DNA from 2 places in the Bacillus sp. mrc49 genome. Region 2 is predicted to be linked to the other one. Evidence: riboswitches for the same ligand, from Rfam matches in the RefSeq annotation. Region 2 holds a riboswitch; the other holds the start of a gene.

Region 1 (16,127 bases), on a different contig from region 2:
ATGCGTGCAACTGATCTACAAGCTCCTGAAGCTTTACCGTTCCTTGGTTTTTTAGAATTGATATGATGAATTCATGTCTTTCAGTCGTTAACAATCCATCCACCTCGCTTTAATACCATCATCATATATGAAAACGTTTAAAGAATCAATCAAAAACGTTTAAAATTATTCAATTCCATTCAATTATAAATAAAAATCATCCATAAACCTTCAAACTTTTGAAAATTAAAACAATTTCATAAACCACGCATGCCTATTTTCTCCCTATGAAAATAGGTAATTAATTTTTTTCGCAAAAAAACCTCTGTCAAATTGACAGAGGTTTTTTACATAATTTCATTTATTATCCTTGAAGTAAAAGTTGCTCAGGATCTTCAAGCATGTCTTTGATGGCCACTAAGAAGCCAACTGCTTCTTTACCGTCAACGATACGGTGATCGTAAGATAATGCTAGGTACATCATCGGTCTGTTTTCAATTTGGTCTCCAACAGCGATAGGACGCGTTTTAATTGTATGCATTCCCAAAATCCCGACTTGAGGGGCATTCAAGATCGGTGTTGATAATAGGGAACCGAAAGTCCCGCCATTTGTGATGGTAAAAGTACCACCTGATAAATCAGAAAGACCCAGTTTATTGCTACGCGCTTTAACAGCCAAATCCGAAATGTTCTTTTCGATTTCAGCAAAGCTTTTGCGGTCTGCATCCCTAACAACAGGAACGACTAAACCTTCATCAGTCGATACAGCTACACCGATATCGTAAAAGTTCTTTTTCAGGATATGGTCGCCTTTGATTTCAGCGTTCAATAGCGGATATTTTTTCAAGGCGCCAATGACTGCTTTAGTGAAGAATGACATGAAGCCAAGTTTAACATCATTCGCTTTCACGAAAGAATCCTTATGGCGGCTGCGCAATTCCATTACTGCAGAAAGGTCGACTTCGTTAAAAGTTGTAAGCATGGCTGCTTCGGATTGTACTTGAACTAGACGCTTGGCAATGGTTTGACGACGGCGAGTCATCTTAACCACTTCTATACGGTCATCATTCACTTCAACAGGTGCTGCTGGTTGTTTAGCTGCTGGCGCTGTATTTGTTGCCGCTGCTGGCGCTGTATTTGTTGCCGCTGCTGGTGCTGTAGGTGCTGCTGGTGCATTGCTTGCAGCTTCTACATCTTGTACACGTACACGGCCTAGCGGGTCGGCTACAGGCACTTGAGTCAAGTCAATCCCTTTTTCACGAGCCAATTTCCTTGCAGCTGGTGACGCAATAACTTGTTGAGTGGATGTTGCTTCCTTCGTTTCTGCTTTCGGAGCCTCTTGAGCAGGAGCGGCTTGTTCCTTTTTGGCTGGTTCGGTTTTAGCTTCCTTAGCTTCTTCTGCTTTTGGAGCTTCCGCCTTCGGAGCTGCTGCAGCTGATCCATTCTCATCGACGATGGCGATCGCTTGTCCAACTTGGACAGTGTCGCCTTCTTCTGCTAAATGTTCAGAAAGTGTACCCGTATAATCTGAAATGATTTCTACGTTTACTTTATCCGTTTCCAATTCAAGGACATATTCTCCTTTTTCAACGTGGTCACCGGGTTGTTTTAACCATTGCGCAATAGATCCTTCAGAAATTGATTCTGCTAATTCAGGTACTTTTACTTCAGCCATTTTATTTCTCCCCCTCATTATTGCGTGTAATTGCTTGAGTCATAATCCGTTGTTGTTCATTTTTATGGACAAGTGGATCTCCCTCAGCCGGGCTTGATCTGCGCTTCCTTCCTATATATGTTACGGAAAGGTTACGAGGTGCCGCTGCATTAAGGCGTGGTTCGACAAATGTCCAAGCTCCCATATTTTTTGGTTCTTCTTGAGCCCAGAAGATTTCTTTAAGATTCGTATATTTTTTCAATGCTTCTTGAACACCAGTGAACGGGAATGGATAAATCTCTTCGATACTGATGATTTGCAGCCAATCCGTATTCTTTTCAGCTGCCGCTTTTTCACGAAGTTCAACCGCCAACTTACCTGATGCGAAGACAATGCGTTCAACCGATTTAGGTTTTTTGCCTAATGTCTTCGTTTCTACGAACGATTCAAACGAGCCTTCGCTGAATTCTGCAGCTGCTGAAGCCATCACTTGATTACGAAGCATGCTCTTCGGTGTCATGATGACAAGCGGGCGTACTTGCTCTTTATCCAAAATCTTTGCCTGTCTTCTAAGGATATGGAAGTATTGGGCTGCCGAACTTAAATTGGCAACGGTCCAGTTATTCTCAGCTGCCAATTGAAGGAAACGTTCTAGGCGTGCACTTGAGTGCTCTGGTCCCTGTCCTTCATATCCGTGCGGAAGCAGCATGACAAGACCTGATTTTTGACCCCATTTTGCACGGCCGGCCGCGATGAATTGATCAAAGATGACTTGTGCAGTATTGGCGAAATCTCCAAATTGGCCTTCCCATAGTACAAGTGCTTCAGGTGCGAATACATTATACCCATATTCATAAGCCAGAACGGCCGTTTCAGTAAGCGGGCTGTTATGAACAGCGAAAGAAGCTTTGGCCGTTTCAAGTGTGTGAAGTGGTGAATAAGTCTTTCCATTCACACTGTCATGTAACATGATATTACGCTGTGCGAATGTTCCGCGCTCAGAATCTTGTCCTGTCAAACGAATTGGTGTACCGTCATTTAAAATGGTCGCAAATGCCAGCGTTTCGGCATGAGCCCAATCGATTTTACCTTCAGCAGCAAAGGAATCCAAGCGGCGTGATAAAATCTTTCCTAGTTTTTTATTAGGTGTGAATCCTTCCGGCCACTGAACAAGTTCTTCGTTTATGGAAACCAGTTCTTGCTTCGGAACACCGGTTTCGATCGTCGGAAGTCCTTTTTCGATAATGCCAGGAGGGTTACACTCTTTGGAAGCTTCCGGTTTGTTTCCGGAAATTTTCGCATAGGCGTCTGCAAGTCTTGTATCTACCTGCTCAGCGATAGCTTTCACTTCTTCTTCCGTGAACTCACCAGAGTGAACCAACTTATTGCCATACAGGTCTTTAACCGTTTGATGCTTATGGATCAAGGCATACATTTCAGGTTGAGTCACCAGCGGCTCATCCATTTCGTTATGGCCGAAACGTCTGTAACCAATCAAATCGATCAAGAAATCTTTTTTATATTTCTCGCGGTATTGGTTGGCAAGGTTAACGGCAGCCATACATGCTTCAGGATCATCTGCATTCACATGCACGATCGGCACTTCAAAGCCTTTAGCCAAATCACTGGCATATTTAGTTGAACGCGAATCTTCACTTTCCGTTGTAAAACCAATCATGTTATTGGCGATGATATGGATGGCGCCGCCAACTTGATAACCGCGTAAACGGCTTAAGTTGAATGTTTCTGGTACAATTCCCTCACCAGGGAACGCTGCATCACCATGAATCAGGATTGCCAGCGATTTGGAAATGTCCTGAACTGGGAATCCCTTCGCCGAACGGTCTTCTTGTGCCGCACGGGAATACCCTTCCACGATTGGACCGACTACTTCCAAGTGGCTTGGGTTATTCGCAAGAGTGATCCTTGCTTTTTGTATGTTGGCTTTGGTGATCTGCTTATCAAGACCTAAATGGTACTTGACATCACCTGTCCACCCATTGTTAATCCCTGTAGAACCTTCAGAAGGAACCAAATCTTTATTAGGCGAATGTTGGAATTCCGAGAAGATGACTTCATATGGCTTTCCTAGGACGTGTGCGAGCACATTCAAGCGTCCGCGGTGAGCCATGGCTATATTCACATTGCCTGTTCCATTTTGAACCGTCTGTGAAATCATTTCATCTAAAATCGGCACTAGTATATCTAGTCCTTCTATAGAAAAACGTTTTTGCCCAACGTATGTGCGGTGAAGGAATTTTTCAAATCCTTCCACCTCATTCAGGCGCTTCAGTAACAGTTCTTTTTTCTCTTTAGTCACTTCCGGGAACATGCCTCCGGATTCGACCATATCTGTAAGCCATTGCTTTTCTTCCAAGTCATTAACATGGTGAAATTCAAAGGCTATCGTTTTAGTATAAAGTTGTTTTAAGTATTGTACGGCTTCGTAACCGTCTTTTACGTCCTTTGGTGATTCTGGACAAATAAGGTCAGCCGGTATCTTTCTTAAATCATCTGCAGTTAAGCCGTATTTTTCAAAGTGAATTTGTTCTGTATCCAGTGCTTCTTCTTTTAAAGGATAAATGTTTGCAGCAAGATGTCCGTAAGCGCGGATGTTTTCCGCTAGCTTCACTGCAGACATAATTTTCTTCATTGGAAGAACTTCTCCAGCTTGTGCGATTGGTGCACTTCCGATTGTTGTTTCTGCCGATACATCGAATGAAGGAGGACCTGATACTTCAAAAAAGTTTTTCAGCTCCGGATCTACTTCTTCCGGATTGGCTTGAAATAGATCGTATTGCTCCATGACATACCCAAGGTTTGGACCTGAAAAAGCTTTCCATGGGTCGTATGCCTTAGCATCCTTGATGGTCATTTTTGTAAACCCCCAAATTTCTCTCATAGTTTTTTTCAATTCGTTTTATCCATCCCCAAATTTCTATCTTCTAACTATTCCCCAAATATATGAAATGATAATTAAATAACTTTGGTCAATGAATAATAAAATTTTAAAGGATAAAACGTTTTCAGATGTTATATTAACATGTTTTTGTCGAAATATCCAAAGGTTAAACGACTTTATGCAACCTTTTTGATACTATATTTCTGCTTAATTCGCCAATATGCGCCTTTAATTGACTTTTTTGCTCATTTAAATCTTTTTTCGCTAAAAAAAGATTTATGTATTTTTGTATATTTGATCGTTGGCGGGTATATATAACTAGGCGAAAAACGATTATAATCAATCAAACTTCCAAGCTGTTAAACTCAAATTGCCATATTGAAAGCTCCTATGCAGCAGAGCCGCTTTTTTATGCTCATTTCCTGCCCCCATTGCGATGATCAAGGGTATGAAATGCTCTTTGGTGGGCACTGCATCCAGGCTATACGGGGCTTTTTGTTCATAATTAAACAGAGCTTCCATATCCCAATTCCTGATTTTCCCTTCGACCCAGTTCTCAAAATTGATGGCCCAGCCCTCCGCTACATTCATATCCTTCTGAATATGGGAGAAATTATGTACGATACCACCGCTTCCGATGATAAGGACATTTTCCTCTTTCAGTTCCCCCAAAGCTTTTCCGATATCATATTGCTTATTTAATGGAAGTTCAGGGTTGATGGATAAAGATACGACCGGAATATCGGCTTCAGGATACATGATGTGCAGCAGACCCCATGCACCATGATCCAAAGGGCGCCTATCATCAAGCTCCCCCCATATATCTATCCTCGACAATAAGGTCAAGATCCGATCGGACAGTTCCAAGCACCCTGGAGCAGGATATGTTATTTTGAATATTTCTTCGGAAAAACCAACAAAATCGTAAATGACCTGATGCTTCCTCACTGCCGAAATCATCTGCTCTCCGCTTTCCCAATGTGCAGACAAAATAACGATCGCAGCAGGTTTATTCATAGCCTTCATATAATCCTTCAAAAAAGCGGTGTAGCTATTCTTTTCCAAAGCCAATAACGGTGTACCATGTGATAAAAACAATGATGGCATCATAAAAACGATAAATCCTTTCGCAATAAAATCTCTTATCCCCATCCCTAATTTACTATATATGAACCAAGTGTTCATCAATTAAATTGTATTTTCGGGGTTGTCTCATCAATCGTATCAAAGGAATAGCCTTCTTTTTTAAGGTATTCGATTATATCCGGCAATGCCTTCACGGTATTTTTCATACTATTGATGTCATGCAATAAGATATTAACATGCTTTTGACCTTTCGTCCCTTTTTGTACGGAAGAAATAATTTGCTGTTCACTTATCGATGGACTGATGCCATCCGTCGAATCAATATTCCAATCGACATATATATATCCTTTTTCCGATAATTGTTGCAGGATTCCATTTATGATGGGCCTTGTTGCAGCCTGATGCCGCAGAAGGTTATTCGAGCCGCCAGGCAGGCGGACAATACAGCTTTTTATGCCGAACTCCTTATGCAGCTTTGCTTCAAGACGATTCAAATCCTGGAAGAAGCTATCTGGTGACTTATAGACGATTGAATAATCATGTGTATAAGAATGCAGGGCAATCGCATGTCCTCGGGATTTCATTTCCTGGTATCCTTTTTTTGCATATGGTTCTTCATTGCCCATCACGAAAAATGTGGCCTTGATATGATAGCGATCCAATATATCCAATATATCCATCGTATTCAATGACGGTCCATCATCAAAAGTTAAATAAGCGATTTTCTGGTTTTGTTTACTTTTAACGAGCGGGCTCATCTCTTCCGGGACATATGCATGGACATGCGCCCCTGAACCAGGCAAAAGCATACATATAATAAAAAAACATACCACCGAAACAAAAAAACCAAGCAGATTCTTCATCGTTCCCTCCCCTTCCTCTTGACCCTTAAGGTGTACTAACGGAGGGGTTTCATGCGCAATAAGGCAGCGGAAAAAAATACCGCTGCCTTATCCATGCATTTAACGATCGACATTGAAGTATCGTGCTTCCGGATGAGCGAAAACGATCGCAGAAACGGAAGCCTCAGGCTCCATCATGCATCCATCGGTCAATTCAACACCAATGTCCCTTGGCTGCAGGAGGCGGAAAAGCTTCTCCTGGTCTTCGAGATTGGGGCAAGCGGGATAACCGAATGAAAATCTTTGTCCCGTATACTTGGCTGCAAACCGCTCTTTCATGGACATATCAATTGGATCGCTGATCCCCAAATCATCTCGCATCAATTGGTGTATCCTTTCGGCAAAACCCTCGGCCGTTTCGAGTGCAAGTGATTGCAGGGCATGATTTTTCAGGAAGTCACCTTCAAGCTTTAGTTTTTCTGCCCATTTCCTGATTCCTTTACCTGCTGTAACGAGGAAAAAGCCAACAAAATCCATTTCCCCCGATGAGACGGGCTTGGCGAAATCCGCTAAACAAAGATGAGGATTCGTGTCCTGACGCGGGAAATCGAACGTTTCCAATACCTCCATATGATTATCGGGATTATATATCAAGAGCCTGTCCCCATCACTTTGGGCAGGGAAAAAATGATATATGGCATTCAACCCATAATCCGGTTCCGATTTTAGAAATTCAATCAATTCATCGACGAGGTCATTCAGCTGCACGGCTTTTTCATTCCCTTGCTTAAGCAGATCAGCTACCTTACCCTTTAATCCCAAGTGATGTCCAATCAGCATTTGCCGATTAATGTAAGGCTGGATGACATCCAATGGGTAGTTTTTCAGAACATGACGCTTCGTATCACGAGGCTTTTGAACAGGAACGTTGCTTAAAGGGGCAGCTGTCGATTGCCTCCGCTCCGGCCTTTCCAGCGTGGCAGCAATGGCGGCATTTGCTTTCGATTTTTCTCGTTTCTCGACAAGTTCCTCCAAATACACCACTTTTTTGTTCGTATCATGCAAAATATTCGTTACCGCCAACCCATCCATCGCATCCTTGGAATATAGCACAGGACCGCCATACTCCGGTGATATTTTAAAATCGGTGAATTTACGGGACAAGGCAGCCCCTCCAACCAAGATTGGGGTATCTATGCCCGCTTGCCTCAAATCCTGGGCCGTCAAGACCATTTGCTGTGCCGATTTCACTAGTAAGCCTGATAGTCCAATGATCGTTGGTTCATGTTTTCGGACCTCTTCAATGATTTGCTGAGGCGCAACCTTAATACCAAGATCAATGACCTCATACCCATTATTCGAGAGAATGATATCCACTAGGTTTTTGCCGATGTCATGCACATCCCCCTTGACAGTCGCTAAAAGGATCTTCCCTTTCTTCGCGCTATCTTCGGAATTCTCCATCAGCGGCTCAAGATGAGACACTGCCGCCTTCATCACCTCTGCACTTTGAAGCACTTCCGCGACAATAAGCTGATTGTCATTGAATAATCTCCCCACTTCACTCATTCCTGCCATCAATGGCCCATTGATGATTTCCAGTGGAGCATCGCCGCGCTCAATGGCCTTATTCAAGTCTTCAATTAAGCCTTCCTTCGTCCCTTCGATAATATTGTTCCCTAACCGCTCGTTCAATGGCAGGACTACACCATCATCCTTCTTCTCCGCTTTTTTGCCACGGTAAAATTCAGTAAAGGTGGCCAAGGTTTCACTGGATGTCTCGAAAAGGAGGGCTTCAGCCAATTTCACTTCATCATCAGGTATCAGGGCGAAGCGTTCAAGCTTTTCCGTATTCACGATAGCGTAATCGAGGCCCGCTTTCGTACAATGGTAAAGGAAAACGGCATTCAGGATTTCCCTGCCCCGTGCTGGCAATCCGAACGAAACATTCGAGATGCCGAGTATCGTCAAGCATTCCGGGAACTTATCTTTGATTGCCTTGATTCCTTTCACCGTTTCCAAGGCAGATCCGATATATTGCTCATCTCCGGTACCGACAGGAAATACAAGCGGGTCAAAAATGATATCACTTTTGTTTAGTCCATATTTATTGACAAGCAAGTCGACAGAACGGGTGGCCACCTCGATTTTCCGTTCAGCATCGACGGCCATCCCCGTTTCGTCGATGGTTCCGACCACGACCGCGGCACCATATTGATGGATAAATGGTACGATTTTTTCAAAACGTTCTTCACCATCTTCAAGGTTTATGGAATTGATGATCGATTTTCCTTGTGAATGTTTTAATGCTTGCTCAAGGACGGCTTCATCCGTCGTATCGATGACCAAGGGCACCTTCACCTTTTTGACGACCTCTTCCACGAACTCCTTCATATCGCCGAGCTCATCGCCATCCGGGTCTGCAAGACAAATATCAATGACATGTGCACCTTTTTTCACCTGGGCACGTGCTATTTCGGCTGCTGGCTCGTAATGTTTCCCACGGATCAGCTCCTTGAATTTTCTTGATCCGATTACATTCGTTCTCTCTCCTACGAATAAAGGACGCATTGACTCATCGTAAATGAGCGGCTCTATGCCTGATACGGCGTGGCCATGAGCAGATTCAGCCTTTACGCGGGGCTGCAGGCCAGAGAGCGCCTTGGAAAGCTCCCTAATGTGCTCAGGTGTCGTACCGCAGCACCCTCCGATGATATTGACCCAGCCTTTTTCGGCAAATTGCTTCATTTTCTCCGCAAGGGAAACCGGTGACTCATGATAATGTCCCTCCTCATCCGGAAGCCCGGCATTCGGGTAACAGCTGATTGCACTATTTGAAATCTCTGCAAGCGTCCGGATATGATCGATCATGAACTCCGGTCCTGTCGCACAATTCAAGCCGACAGCAATAGGTTTCATATGTTCGACCGATAAATAGAAAGCTTCTATCGACTGGCCGGCAAGTGTGGTGCCCATCGGTTCGATCGTACCGGATATCATCACCGGGACTTCTTTTCCGATTTTGGCGAAGGCGGCTTTTATTCCGGAAAAGGCAGCCTTGACATTAAGCATGTCCTGACATGTTTCCACCAATAAAAGGTCGACACCGCCGTCCAAGAGGCCGAGTGCCTGCTCTTCATAAGAGTCGGTTAAAACATCGAAAGTCGTCCCCCCTGTAACCGATAGTGTTTTTGTCGTGGGCCCCATTGAGCCTGCTACATATCTTGGCCAGCTATCCTTTGAATACTTTTCACAAGCCTTGACGGCAAGCTCTGCGGAAATTTTATTAAGTTTGTATGCAATCGTGCTTATTTGATATTCATCAAGTACGATGCTTGTCGCACCAAAAGTATTTGTCTCGATGATATCTGCACCTGCTGCCAAATAAGTTTCATGGATGGATTGGATCAGTTCCGGCTGGGTCAGCGATAAATATTCATTGCATCCCTCGAACTGCTCGCCTCCGAAATCCGCTGCCGTCAAATTCTCTGCCTGAAGCATGGTTCCCATCGCTCCATCAAGCAGGAGAATTTTGGAATCCAACTGTTCTTGTATCGCTTTTTTATTCATGCACTGCCACCTCTGATGTTTGTTTACTATCGGCTTTCCTTATATATTTCGTAAGTTCGGCTGTCATTTCATAACGAAGGAATGGGGTGATTAAATAGATTCCCTTGAATTTATCCCTTGCTGCATCCACTAGCTCCCTTGCAATGCTAACGCCTTCTATCCTCGCCTTTACAGGGTCATTCCCGGCTAATGCCATCGCTCTCCTGACATTGTCAGGCAATTTGATGCCTGGGATTTCGTTGTGGATGAACTCCGCATTCCGCGTGCTTGTCAAGGGCATGATACCGATGAAAATCGGCGTTTCCAAATGTTTGGTCGCTTCATGAACTTCTTCCATCTGTTGGATTGAATAAATGGGCTGTGTCAAAAAGGAATGAGCACCACAGGCAATTTTCTTTTCCATACGCTGCACCGCTTTATCCAAGTACTTCACATTGGGATTAAATGCGGCGGCAATTTTGAAATTTGCCCGTTGGCCCAAGCTTTGACCCGAATAGGAAAGGCCGTCATTAAATTGTTTGACCATGCTTATCAAGTCAAAGGAGGATAAATCATAAACCGAAGTGGCCCCAGGGAAGTCCCCGATTTTGGATGGATCGCCGGTAATGATCAATATCTCATTCAAGCCTACCGTCTGCAGGCCCATTAAATGGGATTGCAGGCCAATTAAATTACGGTCACGACATGTTATATGTACCATTGGTTTCACATTCAATTGGTCTTTCAGTAAATTTGCCAACGCTTCATTCGATATCCTCGGGGAAGCAAGTGAATTATCCGCTAATGTAATCGAGTCGACCCCTGCAGTTTTCAAAGCCTTCGCCCCGGCCATGAAAGTTTCTATTCCCAGCTTCTTCGGTGGATCGAGTTCAACAAGAATCGTCCTTTCTGTTTTGGCCTTTTCATATAGAGGAAGTTCTCCTGCTCTATCACTGATCTCCATTATTTCTATTTCACGGGGTTTCGTTAATTTTTCTTTCACGGGAACCAGGCTTCCCACTGCATTCTTCACAGCTTGAATATGCAGAGGAGTCGTACCGCAGCATCCGCCTATGATCGTGGCACCCTGCTTACGTAGGTCCAGGGCACTCGAACCGAAATATTCAGGCACTGCCTTATAGACGAGCCTGCCATCCACATAATCCGGGAGGCTGGCATTTGGATAGATGGCAATCGAAGCATGCTTTGGCAGGCTCACTTCTTCCAAGGCACGAATCATATGGTGAGGCCCAAGTCGGCAATTCACACCGACGACATCGGCTCCCAATTGCTCGAGTTTTTGAAAGGCTTCATTCAAATGGATCCCATTTTGGAGATTGCCCAATTCATGCATTGAAACATTTGCGATGATTGGCAGTTCCGTTTCTTTTTTTACGATTTCCAGCACGGTTTCCAGTTCTTCGAGGTCATAAAAGGTTTCCAGGAGAATCCCATCCGGGCTTTCCATCAGCAGGCTGTAAAGTTGTTCACGAAAGCCTCGCTTTATTTCCTCCATGCTTAAATCCGATTTTCTTATACTCCGCTGGGCCCCGATCGTACCGAAGACATAGGCCTTGCCTTGTGCCGCTTTTTTGGCGAGGATGACTCCCTGACGATTGATCTTGCTTACCTCATCTTCTAGTCCATGTCGCTTCAACTTATTGAAGTTGGCACCATACGTGTTCGATTGTAGGATGTCGGCACCTGCCTCCAAATAGGCACGATGGATCGATTCTATTTGACCGGGATTGGTACAGTTTAATTCCTCATAACATTGATCGATGCCATAGGAGTATAATAAAGTCCCCATCGCCCCTTCTCCAACCAGCATTCTTTCTTTCAACTCTTTACGAAAATTCATTATTACACCCTCTCTCAAAAACAATTCTGTTTTTGTCATATTCTAAGCGTATGAGAGAAAAGAAAAAAAACCTTCTCAAAGAAGAAGGTTTCTTGGAACATTCTCCTCATCTATCAAGCTCCGCTTGCTGGATTTAGCACCTTTGCCTAAGCTGGTTGCTGAGGTTTCGTCGGGCCAGTCCCTCCACCTCTCTCGATAAGATCGATATATAATTTTCATAAAATTTTAAAATTTATTTATATTTAATTTACCTTAATAATCTGTTAATTTCAATACCTTACCGCGCATTTTTTCATTTTCCCTACAATTCATTCAGTCCTGCACAGCCTGAATGCGCTTTACGGCCCTTTGTTTCCAGTCGTCCGCGAGTGAATCCACAGCAAGTAAAGCACTCGCTCCTTCCTCCCCGTCCCGTCCATGAAGGATCACCTCAGTGGCGAATTGAACCGTGATTTTTTCCTGCTGGCGTTCGAGTAACAAAATTTCATCTTGTTTCTTTATGGTCCCCTCTTTGATCACTCTTGCAAAATAACCAGTGAAACCCGTTTTCATAACTATTTTCAAAAGCCCGGCCTCACGGTTAAAATGGGAAATGGTCGAACAGGGGATCCTTCCCTGGTTAATTTGGACGATCGCATCGCCTATTTGATAAATATCACCAATATAGATAGCATCCTCTGTCATCCCTGCAACGGTTACATTTTCACCAAACGCGGGAATATCAAGCTTTTTATTGAACTTCTCATTCCATAATGCGTAGTGTTCATAGGGATAAAAACATACGACTCGATCAGGTCCTCCATGAAACTTTTCATTGCCTACCCCATCACCGATTAGGCCAGATTTCGTTACAGTCACGGTATCCACTGCTTGTTTATTCATGGCAGAAAAAATGTTGACATTCGCAAATGTTTCTTGTTTTGGCTTACTGACTTGAAGTGAAACTATTTTTTTGTTTTCCATTCTTCGTCTCCCTATCCTCATTTAGTTATATACCATCCTTATATGAATAAATTATACTAAAAATCCATTTGATTCTATAGCCAAATAGGAGAATATACCAAATGCAAAAACCGAAAACGGGTCCCCATGCTTTCAATTGGTTGAAATATCTTGGAATTCCAGAAAAAATCATCAGTAAGTTACCGTAATATTGTTGCTATTTCAGAATTAAATATGATAGAATATGAACACAATATATAGTCGAAAACTACAACAGTTCGCCTATATGTTGATTTCACGATTGAATTCCTCATTGTCGCTCTTAAGGGAGCGATTTTTTTTTGCCCTGCATCGATCTCCACTTAAACGAAACCCCAAATAGAAAGCCAAGCGACGCATTCCTACTCCGCTTGGCTTTTTTGTATTATGCTTGTTTCTTTTTTTTCGTTGCCGCCTTCTTACGGGTGGTTCTTTTCTCCGGTTCTTCATGCTTCGTCCGGTCAATGGAAGCTTGCAACGCCTCCATTAAATCGGTTACATTGTTTGCTGCCGGTTCCGTCGTTTTGGCGGCAATCGCCTTCTGTCCCGTTTTCTTTGATTCAATCAGTTCGAGTAAAGCGGTGCGATAATCATCCGTGTATTTGGTTGGTTCGAAAGTCGACGTTAATTGATCGATTAAAAGCACGGCCGTATCAATTTCTTTTTTTACGATCGCATCATTTGCAGGGATGTTCGGAACATCGGCTGCGGAGCGGACTTCATCCGGATAATGAATCGTCTCCATCACAAGTGTATTATCAACGACCCTAATGACTGCCATTTGCTCTTTTGAGCGAATGATGATTTTGGCGATCCCCACCTTATTGGATTCCTTAAGTGCCTGTCTTAGAAGGGAATAAGCCTTAATCCCCCCATCATTCGGGGACATATAATAACTGCGATTAAAATAGATCGGATCTATTTCCTCTATTTTCACGAAATCCACGATTTCCACTGCTTTTTCTTCATTCTGTTTTTTTAGCTGTTCCAGTTCATTGTCCTCCAAAACGACAAACTTTCCTTTTGTATATTCAAAAGCGCGGACAATATCGTCTTTACCCACTTCTTTCTGGCAGACCGGACACACTTTTTCATATTTGATTGGTGAATGACATTCCTTGTGCAGCGTCCGTAAAGATATATCCTTATCTTCCGTAGCCGCATGAAGTTTAATCGGAATGTTCACCAAACCGAATGATATGCTCCCCTTCCACATTGTATGCATATGGGTCACCTCATAACTTATTTTTAATTTTGAGAACACAGTTATTATTCCCCTTTGTAAAAAAAAAATCGAAAAAAAATTTGCCAACTCTAACTCGTTGTTTTTTTGGCAAAATAATGTTAATCATTTATTTGCGGAAGGTGTTTTTCAAAATGAAACCGATGCTGCCAACTTATTACCCGGAAGCGCCCGTCTCTAACGATTGGCGTTATGAAGTCAAATATGACGGCTTTAGGGCCATCTTAACGATTGACTCCGATACGATAAGCATCAAGAGTCGAAACGAGAAGGAATTATCCACGTTATTCCCGGAAATCGTTACATTCATAAAAGAAATGGAACTTGAAGCGTATCTACCGTTGCAGTTGGATGGAGAATTGGTCTGGCTGACGAATCAAGCAAAAGCAGACTTTTTTCAAATCCAATGGCGTGGCCGCCTGCGTAACCCATTATTGATTTCTGAACATGCTCATTTTTCCCCATGCCGTTATATAGCGTTCGATCTGCTGCGCATAAAGGGCAAGGACATCAGAAATCAATCCATGGAAGACCGCAGGGAATGGATAGAGAAGATGGGAAAAGAACTCGGCCTCCCTAGTCCTCCTGACCCAGCCGATAAAGCTTTAGTACAAATAATTGAGAGCTTCGATTCTTTGAATGTCGCGATGAATGAAGTAATCCTTTTGGATGGCGAGGGAGTGGTTGCAAAGGAAATACGGGGAACCTGGCAAGAAGGAAAGCGAACCACCGCCTGGATTAAAGTAAAAAATTGGAAGGCTATCTCCTGTTTCATCACGGCATTGCATAAAGAAAATGGATACGTTTCCCTCGGGGTATTCAAGGATGGAAAAGTAATGAAAATCGGCAGCGTCAAAAATGGTCTGAGTGCCCAAAATAAAGGGATCCTGCATGATTTAATCAAGCGAAATGCCTCTGGAGAGGACGCCCAATTTTTTTATATCCAACCTTCGATTTGCATCGAAGTGCAATGCTTACATGTTTATGAAGAAAATGAATTGCGCGAGCCCCAATTTTCCCAATGGCTTCTGCACTTGGATCCAAAAGAATGCACATGGGAGAAATTCGTAATAAGCCAGTATACCTTTCCAGAAACCGTTCAAATAACCTCCCGTGATAAGCCATTATGGACAACGGCTGGCAAAGACGTGATTAAAGTGGAATACCTCCAATACTTGCGTGAAGTTTCCGCTTTCTTCCTACCTTTCTTAAAGGAAAAACTATTGACTACGATCAGGTATCCTCATGGCACGCTCGATCAAGAGAGATTTTTCCAGAAAAACAAGCCTGACTATGCGCCGGGCTTCATAAAAACGTACAAGGACGAAGATATTGAATATATGCTATGCAACGATGTTGAAACGCTACTTTGGTTTGGTAACCAACTGGCTTTGGAATTCCATGCCCCGTTTCAAAAAGCGGGGAAAACAAAACCTGATGAAATCGTCCTGGACTTGGATCCTCCTTCGATCGAATATTTTTCACTAGCAATAAAGGCTGCACAAGAAATAAAAAAGGTGATGGACTCATTAAGAATGGAAGCTTTTGTTAAAACGTCCGGCAACAAAGGGCTTCAGGTACACATCCCGCTGCCCGAAGACCAATTCACTTATCAAGAGACACGCATATTCACCGATTTTCTCGGCCATTACCTTACAAGTTCCCACCCCAATGATTTTACGATGGAAAGATTGAAAGTGAACCGGCATAATCGACTTTACTTGGACTTTATCCAGCATAGTGAAGGAAAAACCATCATAGTGCCATATTCGCCACGAGGGAATGATTTCGCAGGCGTAGCTACACCTTTGTTTTGGGAAGAAGTGGACGAAGACCTCCAGCTAAAAAACTTTACCATCCTAACCGTCCCGCCCCGTATCAAAAGGGACGGCTGTGCTTTCAGGGAATATCGCCATGTCGATAATGGCACTGCCTTCCAGGATGTATTGGCCTTTCTCAAGCAAAAGAAAGACTAGCTTCGGCGCATATTAGTGTAAAAATGGGGCGTTTACCCGTAAGTTTACCGCGTT
Region 2 (16,127 bases):
TTATTTTTTCGATGGCAGGATGGACAACTCGTTACCCGTCCAATGAAAGGGACGGTAAAGCGGGGGATGACACTGAAAATGGATCAGGACAACGCCGCCTGGTTAGCAGCTTCAGGAAAGAATCAAGCAGAGAACTATATGATTGTTGACCTGCTCAGGAATGATCTTGGAATGATTGCGGAGCAAGGAAGCGTAAAGGTCCCACAGCTTAAGGAAATTGAAAAATATCCAACGGTTTGGCAGATGACCTCCACCATCACTGCCAATACGAAACCAGGCACCACCATCATAGATATATTCAAGGCGCTCTTTCCATGCGGATCCATAACAGGGGCACCTAAAATCAAGACGATGGAAATCATCTCCGAAATCGAGAACTCACCGCGCGGGGTATATTGTGGCGCGATTGGGTACATCACACCTGATTCAGAAGCCGTATTCAATGTGCCGATCCGAACGGTCGTCATTGACGTGGACACAAATCAAGCCGAATATGGAGTGGGTGGGGGAATCACTTGGGATTCCGAATTAACCGAAGAATATGACGAAGCTTTTTTAAAGGCTAAATTATTATCGGTGGAACGGCCCGCCTATAAGCTATTGGAATCGATGAAGCTCGATGATGCCGGGTACCATCTGTTGGAAGAGCATATCGAGCGGATGAAACGGTCTGCGGTTTATTTTGGCTTTCCGTTTCCCGAATGGAAGCTAAGGAATGAGCTCGACAAGCATGCCAGGTCGAATATGGGCGGAGTGCAAAAAGTAAGAATCCTCCTTGATGAAAAAGGGATTCTTGAAGTTTCCGGTCAAGCAATCAAGCCTTTTGATGAAAATATCCCCATAAAAGTCATCTTGGCGGAAAGCCCGATATCAAGCGGAAATCCATTTCTTTTCCATAAAACGACCAATCGGGGAGTATATGAAAAATTTCAAGTTAATCACCCTGACTTCTTTGATGTCCTGCTATGGAATGAAGAAGGCTTCATTACGGAATTCACGAACGGAAACGTAGTGGTGAAGATGGAGGGTGACCTCTTTACCCCTCCAATCGAAGCTGGGCTCCTTGCAGGTACGTTTCGTCAGGATTTAATCAAGGGAAACGTAATCAAGGAAAGGCAGATTTCAAAGGATGATCTGACCTTGGCTGAAGAAATATGGTTTACGAATAGCGTGAGAGGGATGGTAAAAGTCCACTTAACCTTTTGAAAAGAAATGGATGTGCAGCAGAATTATACTGGGAGGGACTGCTTTGGAGAAGAAAACAATCGCAGGTTTATCGATTTTGGAGTGGCAGGAAAAGCATCGATTACTAAACAAATTGGTAAATATGGATGAGGTGTTCTGGTTGAATCCGGATTACGGGACTGAATTGGATGATACGATCGTCCTGGCCGACCAGGTTAAATCGGCAGAAGACAGATTGGAGAGGTTCGCTGATTATATTGTCGAGGCATTTCCTGAAACAGGGCCGATGCATGGGATAATAGAATCGCCACTAGTCGAGGTTCCGTCCATGCAAGAAAACATGGAAAAGTCCTATAAGGTTGTAATTCCAGGGAAGATTTTGCTTAAATGCGATAGTCATTTGCCGATATCCGGATCTATCAAGGCGCGTGGAGGCATCTATGAAGTTTTGAAGCGTGCTGAGGAGATTGCCATGAAGCATGGCGGGTTAAAGCAAACGGACGATTATGGAATCCTTGCAAGCGAAGCATACAAGGAGTTATTTTCAAATTACTCGATTGCAGTCGGTTCTACTGGGAATTTAGGCATGAGCATAGGCATCATTAGCGCCAAGCTGGGCTTTCGGGTAACCGTACATATGTCAGGAGATGCGAAGCAGTGGAAAAAGGATAAATTAACAAGTCTTGGTGTCATTGTAAAGGAATACGATGATGACTATAGTAAGGCTGTTGAAGAAGGAAGGCTGGAAGCCTCACTTGATCCCCATTGCCATTTTATTGATGATGAAGATTCGATCGACTTGTTTCTCGGTTACGCCACGGCTGCAGGGCGCCTGAAAAACCAATTGGAGGATCGCTCCATCCTTGTTGATGCAGACCACCCCTTGTTTGTATACCTGCCATGCGGAGTCGGTGGCGGTCCAGGAGGAATCACATATGGGCTGAAACTTGCTTTTGGTGAGCATGTCCATTGTTTTTTTGCAGAGCCGACACATTCGCCATGCATGACACTGGGATTGATGACAGGGCTTCATGACAAGGTATCGGTACAGGAATTTGGAATCGATAATAAAACGGAAGCGGACGGACTCGCAGTCGGAAGGCCATCTGGTTTAGTTTCCAGGTTGATGACTTCCATCCTAAGCGGCAGTTATACCATAGAGGATCAGCGATTATTTGAGTTACTGCGAATGATGGCTGAGACCGAAGGGCATTATTTGGAACCATCCGCACTTGCAGGGGCCTATGGACCGATACACCTCCTGTCGCATCAAACAGGCCGGGAATATCTAGAAAATCACAAACTTTTGGAGAAAATGAACAAAGCAACACATATCATCTGGGCGACTGGCGGAAGCATGGTGCCAAAAGACATGATGGAACAATATTTAGCTAAAAGTTAAGCGAAAAAGAAGTTCACGATGTGAACTTCTTTTCTTTTGTTAATTATAAATCCCAGGATTTCAATAGAAGGTGAATCGACTTTTCCAATTCAGCTTCAGGGATGCCTGCAAAGCCCAATATGATTGTCGGGGTATGGTGTTCATCCTTCTTTTCTATCGAATAGGCGGAAAGTCCATAAATTTTAATTTGCTTTTCAGCTGCCTTCTGAATGAGTGTTTGTTCGTCCATGCCGTTTTTCACGAGTAGCACGATATGCAGTCCTGAGCGTTCACCAGTGATGGATAGGTGTTTATGTGGTTTAAGCAATTCAATCACTTTATCCAGCTTGCGGCGGTACACTTTCCTCATCCTGTTTAAATGCTTTTCGAAATCCCCCTCCTTCATGAACTGTGTCAGCACATGCTGGTCAATTCTTGAAACGGTTGAATGGTAAAAGGATAATTCCTGCTGGTGCTTTTTTAGCAATGGAGTTGGCAGAACCATATAACTGATCCGGATGGAGGGCATCAATGATTTTGAAAAAGAGCCCAAGTAAATCACTTTTTCGCCTGCATCCATACTTTGTAAAGAAGGAATCGTTTTACCACTATAACGAAACTCACTATCATAATCATCCTCGATAATATAGCGGTCTTCTCCTCCTTGCGCCCAATTTAATAAACGAGTACGTCTGTTGACGGAAAGGATCGTCCCATAGGGAAAGTGATGCGAAGGGGTGACATACACAACATCGATGCTGGAATCCTCAATCGGGTTGACCTTTACCCCTTCTTCATCAATCTCTAAGGGATGCACCTCATTTGGATAGCTGCGTAAAATGCGATGGATTAAGTGATAACCTGGATCTTCCACACCGTAAATGGTATTTTTGGCGAAAAGCAGGACGAGCTGCTGCAATAAAATTTCCATGCCGGCACCGATGATGATTTGTTCAGGAACACATTGAACTCCTCGGGCATGATACAAATAATGAGCTATTTCACAACGTAATTCATATTCCCCTTGAGGATCGCCCAGTAGCAAAAGCTCTTGGCGTGACACATCTATTTTATTTTTCATGAATTTGCGCCATTTCTCAAAAGGAAAGTTTTCCGTATCAATTTGACTTGGGTGAAAATGATACTGCACTTCCCCTTCTTTGACTGTAAATGGTTCCAGCGCAACATGCTTAGTCTGGGTATACTCTAAATCCTCGAATGTTTGAATATAGTATCCCTTTCTCGGGATGACTTCAACGTATCCCTCAGCAGTCAGCTGCTCATAAGCAGTCTCCACGGTATTTTGACTAATCTGGAGAAATTCTGCTAATTTCCGCTTGGAAGGCAATTTTGTACCAAAAGGAAGCCGGCCTTCGATTATTTCTTTTTTAATATGTGAATATAATTGTTCATACAATGGTACGTCACTAAATCGATTTAAATCACACGTTAGCATGTTCATTTTGATCCCGCCTTATATATTTGAAATCGCTGAACCCATTAAAATATTTAAAACTGACACTTTCAATGCGGTCAACTATTTTTTATACTAAATAACAAATCTAAAAAATGCAAATATTAGGAGGAATCAAAATGGAAAAATTATTAGGAACTGAAACAGTTAAAAGAGGAATGGCACAAATGCAAAAGGGTGGCGTAATTATGGACGTCATCAACGCGGAACAAGCAAAAATCGCTGAAGCATCAGGTGCCGTGGCCGTTATGGCATTGGAACGCGTACCTTCCGATATTCGGGCAGCAGGTGGAGTTGCAAGAATGGCGGATCCAAGAATTGTCGAGGAAGTAATGAATGCCGTTTCCATCCCGGTCATGGCCAAGGCTAGGATTGGTCATATTGTCGAATCAAGAGTCTTGGAATCCATGGGAGTGGATTATATCGATGAAAGTGAAGTGCTTACTCCTGCTGATGAAGAATACCACATTTTAAAAAGTGACTTCACAGTACCTTTCGTTTGTGGCTGCCGTGATTTAGGCGAAGCTGCCCGTCGGATCGGCGAAGGAGCATCGATGCTTCGTACAAAAGGAGAGCCAGGTACTGGCAATATCGTGGAAGCCGTGCGCCATATGAGAAAGGTCCAGTCCCAAATCCGTAAGGTGAGCATCATGAGTGACGATGAATTAATGACGGAAGCAAAAAATATAGGTGCCCCGTTTGAAATTTTAAGAGAAATCAAACGGACAGGTAAATTGCCTGTAGTTAACTTTGCAGCCGGGGGAATCGCCACACCAGCAGATGCTGCATTGATGATGGAATTAGGAGCAGATGGCGTATTCGTAGGTTCCGGCATTTTCAAATCAGAGACTCCTGAAAAATTCGCATCGGCAATCGTTCAAGCTACTACATATTTCACTGATTACGAATTAATAGGCCGCTTATCAAAAGAGTTAGGCAGTGCAATGAAAGGAATCGACATTTCTAAACTGGCTCCAGCAGAACGTATGCAGGAACGTGGTTGGTAAGATGATAACGATCGGGGTTTTAGGATTACAGGGAGCAGTTGAAGAACACTTGAACCAAATCGATTCAGCCGGTGTGCAAGCAATAATCGTCAAAAAACCGTCACAGTTAAACCAAATCGATGGCTTGATCATACCTGGCGGGGAAAGCACGACGATGAGGAAGCTTATGGATCGCTATGGCTTTCTGGAACCAATCAAAACTTTCTTTGAACAAAAGAAACCAATCTTCGGCACTTGTGCGGGAATGGTTTTGGCAGCCAATAGGTTGTCTGGTGATGAAAAGCCTTATCTTGAATTGATGGACATTTCCGTGAAGAGAAACGGGTTTGGACGTCAACGTGATAGTTTCGAGGCGGACCTAGCAATCAATGGAATGGAAGAACCATTCAAAGCCGTTTTCATCCGTGCGCCATATGCTGATGGAGTTGGGGCAGATGTGGAGATTTTGGCTGAATATGATCAAAAAGTGGTGGCAGCAAGACAGGAACAGGTCCTTGTCAGTGCTTTTCATCCCGAATTAACGGGTGATGATCGTTATATGCAAATTTTCATTAATATGGTAGAAGAATCCTTGAAGGAAGCGGAACTGAAAACCTGCTAAAAAGCAAGGGGAGCTCAGACTGTAGACAAACTCATTTTCATAGAGAGTTTGTTTACAGTTTTTTTATGACTATGAAAAAACGCAGCGGTAATAAATATCATTGCATGACTCTTCCCCCTATTTTGGTGGATTGTCGTTGGTCTTTCGATGATCACTTCAGGCACTTGCTGCCCTCGTCATCCTTGTTGCTCACTTGGACGAACGTTGTTAAGCGGGAGTCCTTTAATTGATAGCTGGATATACTTTGGGTGTGGGGACCGTGAAGAAGCTGCAGACCGGTTTTGATAGAAAGATGGAAAGAACGACAATTAGCCAAGGGTTAGGATTTGACTTCCAATTTTCAGACTATTACGATAAAACTGCGAGCAGAAAAAACCATGATGGGTAATGCTGCTGATTTTAAATCATATAATAGGAGGAAATGTACATGAGCGAAATTGTCATATTATCAGGTAGTCCTGCGATTCCATCCAGAACGGACATTTCACTGAAACATATAAAGTCATTAGTTGAGAAGGAAGGTTATGCCACAGCGTATTATTCAATTACCGATTTTTCAGCAGATGATTTATTCCAAGGCAAATATAATAGTGAGGACATCTCAAGGCTTGCGGAAAACATTTCAAAAGCTAGGGGGATCATCATTGGATCACCTGTTTATAAGGCCTCCTACACAGGGGTATTGAAGGCACTGATTGATTTGTTGCCGGAAAACGCATTTAAGGGAAAGCCAGTGCTTCCGATCATGATTGGCGGAAGTCACAGGCATCTATTGGCAATAGATTACGCACTTAAGCCGTTAATTTCCATTTTGAAAGGCGAGCCATTGCAGGGCATTTATTTCGTCGATAAGGAAATAGACAAAACGGCTCCAGAAAGCCCGATTCAAGATTTGAACTTGGTTGATCGCGTTCAGGGCCAGGTTCAAGAATTTGTAGAAGCGATTCAATTAAGAAATGATTGATTTGTTTCCGTTTTTGCGAATTGATTTTTAATCGTGGATAGCAAAAATCATCTGTTTATGAAAATGGGTCCATTTTCATATTCATGAACATAAATATAACAAGAGAGTAGTGTGTATAATAATGACAATTCAACCATTTAATTAATCCAAGTTGTTTTATAAGAAAACTCCATTGACATGGATTGAATATATGTTAATATTTAAAATAATAAAACTTATCCAGAGCGACGGAGGGAATTGGCCCTTTGAAGTCCAGCAACCTGCATGATATATGCAAGGTGCTACATCCAACAAAATGGTTTACCATTTTGGAAGATAAGGTAACGATTATTTACCTTGAAATCTTTCCATTATGGAAAGATTTTTATTTTTTCAAAAAAATTATAATAAACCATAACAATGTAAGGTTGTGTGGAATTATATAAATTTAAGAAAATAACAATTCGTCGATTTTCTTAAGGGGGAACTATTTTGGATAAAGAGAATCAGCTTGAGGAAATATTTGAACGGCTCCAAGAAATGCTCCATTCAATGAAATACGGATCCATCACACTTGTTGTCCAAGATGGTAAAATCATTCAAATGGAAAGAAATGAAAAGCTGAGAATTAAATAAGCAGCTGCTGACTAGAAAAACTAGAGGCGTGTTTAACTGATATAAAGAGAGTATTGGTTAGATTCGTCTCTTTTTCCTTGAATCACTTAAACTTTAACAAATTACCGTGGGCTCCGATTGCCTGTTACTTTGGCCAATGATTCGCAAGAAAGTTTTTAGAGGGGGCTATAAAGTTGGCTGCATTAATTAATTATGAAAATTTCAATCCCGATTTTTTACCGGTCTTTTCTGAAGGTAGTGAGACTAAAGGGGCTTTAGAAGTACTGCAATGGGCTAATGAGGAATACGGGAATAAGCTCATTTATGCTTGCAGCTTTGGGATAGAAGGCATTGTGCTTACAGATTTACTGGCAAAGGTCAATCCTTCGGCCAAAATCGTTTTCCTCGATACAGATGTCCATTTTGAAGAAACGTACCAATTGATCGATCAAGTGAAAAAAAGATATCCGAATCTTTTGATCGAGATGAAGAAACCTGCTTTGACGCTTGAGGAACAAGCTGCGGAATATGGAGATGAACTATGGCTTAACGACTCTAACAAGTGTTGCCATATCCGTAAAATCACTCCGCTTACCGATGTGCTTTCAACGGCAACGGCTTGGCTGTCCGGTCTGCGGCGCGAGCAATCCGAAACAAGGGCTATGACCGAGTATATCAACAAGGATAATAAGTTTCAGTCGATAAAAATATGTCCACTGATTCATTGGACATGGAAGGACGTTTGGCGGTACGCACACAAAAATGGACTGCCGTATAATATCCTGCATGATAACGGGTATCCGAGTATCGGATGCAAAACATGCACATCACCGGCCATAAATGCGGATGATTTACGTTCAGGCCGCTGGCAAGGCGCTCAAAAAACGGAATGCGGCTTGCATTTATCCTAAATAAATAGAAACCATAGGGGGAAATTAGCATGACAATCAGTCTGCCTCACGGAGGAACATTAATTGATCTTTGGGAACCAACATATGATATTAGTAAAATAACAAACTCAATCGAAATTGATGCCATCGCATTAAGCGATCTTGAGTTGATCGGTACGGGTGCATACAGCCCGATAAAAGGATTCTTTTCGGAAAGTGATTATGATGCTGTTGTCAAGACGATGAGGCTAAGCAGCGGCCACGTTTGGAGCATACCGATTACACTGCCCTTAACTGAAGCGGCTGCAAAGACCCTTACTATCGGCGAGGAAGTCAAGCTGACTCATGAGGGGGAAACATATGGAGTCCTTACCGTTTCCGATATTTTCACTCCGGATAAAAAATTGGAAGCAACATTGGTCTATCAAACGGATGACGAGCAGCATCCAGGTGTGAAAAATTTATATGACCGCGGAAACGTATATGCCGGCGGAGAAATAAAATTGGTCAAAAGAATCGAGCGTACCCAATTCCATGCCCATTATTTGGACCCTGTCGAGACAAGGGCAGATTTTGCAGCGAAGGGCTGGAAAACGGTTGTCGGATTCCAGACAAGGAACCCTGTACATCGTGCACATGAATACATCCAAAAGACAGCTCTGGAAATCGTTGATGGTTTATTCCTGAATCCGCTTGTAGGGGCAACCAAATCCGATGACATTCCAGCAGATGTGAGGATGGAAAGCTATAAGGTGCTGCTTGAAAAGTATTATCCTGAGGATCGAGTCTCGCTTGCCGTTTTCCCTGCTGCAATGCGGTATGCAGGGCCAAGGGAAGCCATTTTCCATGCGATGGTCCGTAAAAACTATGGTTGCACTCACTTTATTGTCGGGCGTGATCATGCGGGGGTTGGCGATTATTATGGCACATATGATGCGCAAAAAATCTTCGGTAATTTTAATGCGGATGAGCTAGGCATCACCCTGTTATTCTTTGAACATAGTTTTTATTGCAAAGCCTGCGGCAATATGGCATCAGCAAAAACTTGCCCGCATGGCAAGGAAGACCATGTGATCCTTTCCGGAACGAAGGTAAGGGAGATGCTGCGTAACGGTGAAATTCCTCCGGCCACCTTTAGCCGTAAGGAAGTCATTGAGGTGTTGATCGAAGGTCTAAAGAAGAATGAAGTTTATAACTAAGTAGCGAATTTGAAGGAAATGAAGTAAGAGGGGGAGCACGATGAATAAAAACACAAATGTAACATGGCATGAATCATCACTGACCAAGGATTTGCGCCGGAAGCAGAACGGGCATGAAAGCACAGTCTTATGGTTCACGGGGCTTTCGGGATCAGGGAAATCAACGATTGCAAACGCAGTCGCCAAGGAGCTTTATAACCGGAATATTCGAAGTTATGTGTTGGATGGCGATAATATCCGTCATGGGTTAAATAAAGATTTAGGGTTCTCCGAAGAGGATCGGACGGAGAATATCAGGAGGATCGGCGAAGTTTCCAAGCTTTTTGTGGATAGCGGTCAGTTCGTATTGACCGCCTTCATATCACCTTTTCGGGCGGACCGGCAGATAGTCCGGGATTTACTCGAAGAAGGGGAGTTTATTGAAGTATACATAAAGTGTCCCATCGAAGAATGCGAAGTGCGTGATCCGAAAGGACTTTACGACAAGGCGCGTAAGGGAATCATCAAAGACTTTACCGGAATTGACTCCCCATACGAGGAGCCGGTACAGCCGGAAATCATTTTGGAATCCAACCAGTACAGTGTGGAAGAGTGCGTTGAACAAGTAATCAGCTTTTTGACAGCAAAGAGAGCGATTTAATCAAGGAGGAAAACGAATGGTGTACGAGAAATTTTGGTCGGATAATCCTTTGATCGCTAAAAATAAAACGGAAATCAGGAAATTGGAAAAAGACGGATTGAAGATCTTTGAAGATATTGCCCACTATGCCGCAAATGGTTTTGAATCGATTCCTAAAGAGGAATGGGATATGTTCAAATGGGCCGGCCTTTACCTGCAACGTCCCAAGGAAGCAGGCTACTGGATGATGCGTGTCGTTATTCCAGGAGGAATCGTCACATATGATCAACAAATTGCATTAGCGAGCATTGCTGAAGATTACGGCCGCGGTGTGTATGATATCACCACTCGTCAAGCCATCCAATTTCATTGGTTGACGATAGAGCAAGTACCGGATATCTTGAACCGTTTAGAGCGCGTTGGAATGACTACGGCCGGTGCTTGTGGTGATATTACCCGAAATATCATCGGGAATGCATTGGCAGGAATCGACCATGATGAACTATTTGATACACGTGATGTCCTTTATGATGTTTTTGAATATTTCCGGTTGAATGAAGATTATTCGAATCTTCCAAGGAAATATAAAATGTCAATTAGTGCGAATATTCACAATGCCTCGAATGCTGAAATTAACTGCCTATCTTTCAATCCTGCAACCAAGGAAATGGAGGGGAAAACCGAAGTTGGTTTTCATGTTAAGGTAGGCGGAGGATTATCCTCCGTCCCGATGCTGGCTGAGGAGCTTGATTTATTTATTTTACCTGAAAGAACCGTTGAAGTAGCAGCGGCAATCACGACGATATTTCGTGACTTTGGCTACCGTGAGAAGCGTCATCGCTCACGCTTGAAATTCCTCGTTGCGGATTGGGGTCCAGAGCAATTTCTCGAAAAATTGCTGGAATACACGGGACCGCTTCCCAAAAAAGGTGAAAGTGCAGTGAAGGGCTGGAATGCAGGGTACTTCTATGGGATCCATCAACAAAAACAAAAAGGACTCCATTATGTGGGTGTTAATATACCGGTTGGTCGCCTAACTCCAGCGGAAGTGATCGAGTTTGCCGAACTGGCAAAAAACTATGGGAATGGTGAAATCCGTTACTGTAATTCCCAGAATCTAATCATTCCCAATGTCCCTGAGGAAAAACTTGAGGAATTGAAACGGGAATCCATCTTTGAAAGGTTTCCGTATCAACCTAAAAATTTCATAGGCTATTCGGTTTCTTGTACAGGCATTGAATATTGCAACCTTGCTCTCGTGGAAACCAAAAACAGGATGAGAAGCATTTCTGAAAGACTGGATAGGGAAATGGAACTTGATGTACCGGTTAGGATGCATATGGTAGGCTGTCCGAATAACTGTGGCCAACGGGCGATTGCTGAAATAGGCCTTCAAGGCATAAAAATGAAAAACCAGGATAAAAAAATGGTCGAAGCATTCGAAATATACGTAGGCGGTACCTTGCAAGAAGGCGGGAAATTCAATGAAAAGCTTAAAGGGAAAGTGGAAGCTGAACAACTCTACCATGTGCTGAAAGAACTCATCCTGTTTTTCAAACAAACCAAGCTTCCAGCCGAAACCTTCCTTGATTTTGTGGAAAGGGTAGGAAAAGCGGAGCTGCAAATCAAGCTTGACGATATATTGGCAGAAGTGGCCGTTTAATGGGAGATGTAAGCAATCTATGAATCTATACCGTTTTGAAGTCACAATCGCCGAAGTTCCAACCCACGTCATCATTGTCGCGGATTCGGATGAAAAAGCATTCCAGCTTGTTGATGTTGAGCTGGAAAAGCATTTTCTGAAAATGCCCGATGTGGAAGACATCTCCTTATACGAAAAAAAGCAACTAACTAATGGAGCTGGTTTCATTTTAACGAAGTTCGAAACGATTCTCTAAGGGAAGGCAGGTAGCAAAATGGGAAAAGTATATCTAGTAGGAGCCGGTCCCGGAGATCCAGATTTAATCACAATAAAAGGATTGAAATGCATACAGGAAGCTGATGTCATTTTATACGATCGACTTGTCAACAAAGAGTTATTGAATCATGCAAAACCTGGCGTGGAATTGATCAATTGCGGGAAGCTGCCGGACTATCATTTGTTGCAGCAAGAAACGATCAATCGTTTTTTGGTTAAATATGCAAAAAGGGGGAAGGTCGTAACCCGCTTGAAAGGCGGCGATCCTTTTGTCTTTGGAAGGGGCGGAGAGGAAGCGGAAGCTCTTGCCAAAAATGGCGTAAGCTTTGAAATTGTACCCGGAATCACGGCTGGAATCGCAGCGTCGGCCTATGCAGGCATTCCCGTTACGCATAGGGACCATTCATCATCGTTTGCAATAGTTACCGGACATCGGAAAAAGGATGGAGAGGACGATATTAAGTGGGAATCCCTGGCGAAAGGCATTGATACATTGGCCATTTACATGGGAGTGAAGAACTTGCCATATATTCAAGGGAAACTCTTGGAGTATGGGAAAAATCCGGACACTCCAGTAGCTCTGATTCATTGGGGGACTTTAAAAAACCAAAGGACGGCCATCAGTACATTAACGAAGGTTGTGGAAACCGCACAAATCGAACAAATCTCCAATCCATGCATGATCGTAGTCGGAGATGTCGTTCATTTACGCGAAAAAATCAAATGGTTTGAAACAAAACAAACCGAAAATATGTTGGCGAATGAGGCTTATTAATGGAAGCAATTTTATACATATGCCATGGAAGCCGTGTTAAAGAAGCTTCAGGCCAGGCCATTGATTTTATAAAGGTTTGCATGAAATCACATCCAAATCCGATTCAGGAATATTGCTTTTTGGAATTGGAAGCCCCGTCGATAGAAGAAGCATACGAACGATGTATACGACTAGGAGCGACAAGTATCATTGCCATCCCCGTCCTGTTACTGACTGCTGTACATGCGAAACATGATATTCCGGTCGTATTGGACAAAATGAAAAGTCGATATCCAGCTGTACCCTTGAAATATGGAAGGCCAATCGGTGTCAGTGACCGAATGGTTGACATCTTAATGGAACGATTGGAAGAAACGAATGAACAGGTTACCGAGGATTCTTTAATTTTGTTGGTTGGAAGAGGCAGCAGTGACCCCGACGTAAAACGGGATTTGGGACAGCTGGCTGACTTGCTTCGGAACAGGCTTCCAAAAAGCCAGGTGCAGGAATGCTATCTGACCGCTGCCGCACCAAGCTATGCCGAAGCATTGGAGATGGCTGCCGCCTCTCAATCCAACAAAGTTTTCATCATGCCCTACCTGTTGTTTACGGGTATATTGATGCAGTCCATCCAAAACGATTTGCAAAGAATTGCGAATGCCGAAGGGCGAAAAATCATCCTTTGTAATTATCTGGGTTATCACCCGAAAATCGAACGGATATTGAGAGACCGTATACATGAATTGAAGGGGGAGAGAGCTTGTGTATCCAATTACGCTTAATATCGAAAATAGGAAGTGTGTCATTATCGGCGGTGGAAAAATTGGTTACTTCAAAGCGCGCCCCTTATTGGATGCTGGAGCTGATGTGACCGTCGTTAGTCCTGACATATGCGAGGAATTCCGATTATTGGAAAGAGAAGGGAAAATTCGCGTTTCTTTAAAAGAAGTGGAAGAAAATGACTATCGAGAAGCATTTTTAATCATCGTTGCAACAAATTCAGAAGAAGTAAATGAACGGGTGTACCGGAATGCCTCAACTAGTCAATTGGTGAACGTGATCAGTAATCATGAACTTGGTAATTTTCATATACCAGCAACCTTGAATCGGGGCATGCTTTCGATAAGTGTTTCGACTAATGGAGCTAGCCCGGCACTCTCCAAAAAAATCAGGAATGATTTAGGGGACGTTTATGATGAATCATATGAGGAATATCTGGAATTCCTTTTTGAAGCAAGGATGATCATCAAGAAAAGCTTGTTAACAAATGAGGAAAAGTCCAAGCTATTAAAAGAATCAATTGTCGATATATATAAACATTCCACGAAAGAAAGATATCGCTTTTTAGCTAGGCTGTTGCCAGTAGAAGCTGAATTCAAATAAATCATCGGGCTGATCAGAAAAACTGAAGGCACCTAACCAAACAAGTCATACCTTTTGGTTAAGTGCCTTTTTTTCAGGCTCAATGGCAGCCCATCGATTCTATGTTATCCAGTTTTTATTTTCGTTAAGAAGGGGAAGGTCATGAAAAAGTTAATCGTTTTAGCCTTTATCGGATTTTTAGCCCAATTAATAGATGGTTCACTTGGAATGGGATACGGAGTGAGTTCAACTTCCCTATTGCTGACATTTGGAATCGCACCGGCAGTGGCATCGGCATCCGTTCATTTATCCGAAGTGGTCACGACTGCTGTGTCAGGAGCTTCGCATATCAAATTTGGGAACGTGGACAAACATATGGTCTACCGTTTGATCATTCCCGGTTCGGTAGGGGCATTCGTTGGTGCATGCTTCCTGAGCAACTTGCCTGCCGAACTGGCGAAACCGTATATTGCCGTATTTTTATTCGGGCTAGGGATATACGTTCTGTTTCGCTTTTTATTTATTTTCAAGCCTTCTAAGGAACATGAAACCTTTAGGCCATTAACCGTTAAGCAATCCATTCCGTTAGGGCTCTTTGCTGGATTTTGTGATGCTACAGGAGGCGGCGGATGGGGACCGATTGCAACGCCCGTCCTGTTGTCCAAAAAAGGGATGACTGCCAGAAAAGCCGTCGGAACGGTCGATACAAGCGAATTTGCCATCGCTTTCTTTGGAAGCCTGGGTTTTATCCTTTCACTTGGGTGGGAGGCAGTTAATTGGCTTTGGGTCGGGGCGTTGATCATGGGCGGGGTGGTTGCTGCACCGATTGCAGCCTGGCTCGTTCGGATGCTTCCAGCTCAATTAATGGGCGTGTTGGTCGGGGGGTTCATCATCTTGATAAATGTACGAACGCTTTTAACAACATGGGTCCCGATTGAAGCACATTTGTATATCTATATTGGTATTGTCGCATTGTGGGTTTTTGGAATCCTGCTTACCCTCAATAAGATGTCCACAGCAAAAAAACATGAACAATTGGAGCAACAGCAGCGTGTGTCCTAGCGAAAGAATCGAGAGTGGGTTATTCCATATTCTTCTAATGCATCATTCATATCAAAGAGTGAATGGAATCATTTCTCAAGGCACTGATGATTAGCAGGATTTTCCATATTATCTCATCTCTATTGCATGAAACGAGATTGCTGACTCCAATTTCCCTGTGCTTCATTCCAAAAATATAAGTATATGATTGTATGTATAAGCAGCAGAGCCTAATTTATGGCCTGCTGCTGTTCGAATGTTTGGACCGTATTTGTATATAACTCAATGAGCGGTAATATGTTTTTTTTGCTATCGAATTGATTCACTACCAATTTCCGTAAATCCCGTCCTGTTTGCAAACCAATATCCGATCGAAGGAGATTACGCAGGTCGCGATAAAGCAACGCTTGGCTGCATGTCTGCTCTGCCGCGTGATCCCCGAAATAACACTCCCACGCTTGTTGAAAGTTATTCCTGTTCACTTCTCCAAAGTATCCCAGATTTCCACAAGAAATGACTGGTTTTTCGCATGCCATTGCTTCCAAAGCAACCCTGCCTGTACCCACCACATAGTCTGCAACTGCATAATAGTCCTTCACATCCTTTTGTTCCCCGGTGAAATGAATGAAATCCTCCTTACATGAGGTCTGGATACTTGCTGCCATGCTCTTGATATCCTTCAATTGCCGTCCGTTACCGACGACGATTACATGCAGATTGGAAATATCCTTTAATTTTAACTCCCTGCAGGCCTTAATTAATAGCATGCAGATTTTTCCTTTATGCCGAGTTATTCTGCTGCAGTAAACAATGACTTTGGCATTCAGGGGAATATTCATTTTCTTTCTTAATTCCATTGAAGGAGAAGGGGAAAATAGCTCGGTATCAATTCCATTTGCTATCACTTCAATTTCCTTAGCAAACAATGGCTGAAGCCGTTTTTTTACCGGATCGCTAACTGCAATCGCAGCATCTGTCAGCTGCAGGACGCTTTTTATATCACTTTCAGGAAAGTAGGTACCGTGCAGTGTGAAAATGAACGGAATATTGGCGATTTTCGCCGCTTTGGCAGAGATGTGGCCGGAATTGATCTGGTGGCCATGCACCAGTGTTATCTGTTCTTGCTGTAACAAATCTA

The links. A riboswitch is a leader RNA that binds a small molecule or an ion and turns the genes downstream of it on or off. The one in region 2 is predicted to bind S-adenosylmethionine.
Region 1: it holds a riboswitch for S-adenosylmethionine, as region 2 does, so the genes downstream of both, CVN76_RS10430 (bifunctional homocysteine S-methyltransferase/methylenetetrahydrofolate reductase) here and CVN76_RS14185 (YezD family protein) in region 2, are expected to answer to the same signal.

What each region holds. Positions count from the first base shown of each region.
Region 1 covers NZ_PHNG01000673.1:22,876-39,002, forward strand. Annotated here, with positions in the region: gene CVN76_RS10400 (DeoR/GlpR family DNA-binding transcription regulator) at 1-94, opposite strand, end outside; gene odhB (2-oxoglutarate dehydrogenase complex dihydrolipoyllysine-residue succinyltransferase) at 344-1,654, opposite strand; gene sucA (2-oxoglutarate dehydrogenase E1 component) at 1,656-4,508, opposite strand; gene CVN76_RS10415 (dioxygenase family protein) at 4,875-5,645, opposite strand; gene CVN76_RS10420 (polysaccharide deacetylase family protein) at 5,720-6,484, opposite strand; gene metH (methionine synthase) at 6,584-10,033, opposite strand; gene CVN76_RS10430 (bifunctional homocysteine S-methyltransferase/methylenetetrahydrofolate reductase) at 10,026-11,873, opposite strand; SAM riboswitch class I at 11,977-12,075, opposite strand; gene CVN76_RS10435 (MOSC domain-containing protein) at 12,186-12,836, opposite strand; gene ku (non-homologous end joining protein Ku) at 13,240-14,079, opposite strand; gene ligD (DNA ligase D) at 14,232-16,073, shown strand.
Region 2 covers NZ_PHNG01000690.1:171,321-187,447, forward strand. Annotated here, with positions in the region: gene pabB (aminodeoxychorismate synthase component I) at 1-1,206, shown strand, start outside; gene CVN76_RS14160 (D-serine ammonia-lyase) at 1,250-2,587, shown strand; gene pdxR (MocR-like pyridoxine biosynthesis transcription factor PdxR) at 2,631-4,028, opposite strand; gene pdxS (pyridoxal 5'-phosphate synthase lyase subunit PdxS) at 4,160-5,047, shown strand; gene pdxT (pyridoxal 5'-phosphate synthase glutaminase subunit PdxT) at 5,049-5,648, shown strand; gene CVN76_RS31025 (hypothetical protein) at 5,875-6,036, shown strand; gene ssuE (NADPH-dependent FMN reductase) at 6,076-6,612, shown strand; SAM riboswitch class I at 6,825-6,934, shown strand; gene CVN76_RS14185 (YezD family protein) at 7,084-7,227, shown strand; gene CVN76_RS14190 (phosphoadenylyl-sulfate reductase) at 7,413-8,117, shown strand; gene sat (sulfate adenylyltransferase) at 8,147-9,295, shown strand; gene cysC (adenylyl-sulfate kinase) at 9,336-9,935, shown strand; gene CVN76_RS14205 (nitrite/sulfite reductase) at 9,952-11,577, shown strand; gene CVN76_RS14210 (DUF3906 family protein) at 11,597-11,812, shown strand; gene cobA (uroporphyrinogen-III C-methyltransferase) at 11,831-12,607, shown strand; gene CVN76_RS14220 (sirohydrochlorin chelatase) at 12,607-13,368, shown strand; gene CVN76_RS14225 (NAD(P)-binding protein) at 13,349-13,969, shown strand; gene CVN76_RS14230 (sulfite exporter TauE/SafE family protein) at 14,111-15,010, shown strand; gene CVN76_RS14235 (glycosyltransferase) at 15,220-16,127, opposite strand, start outside.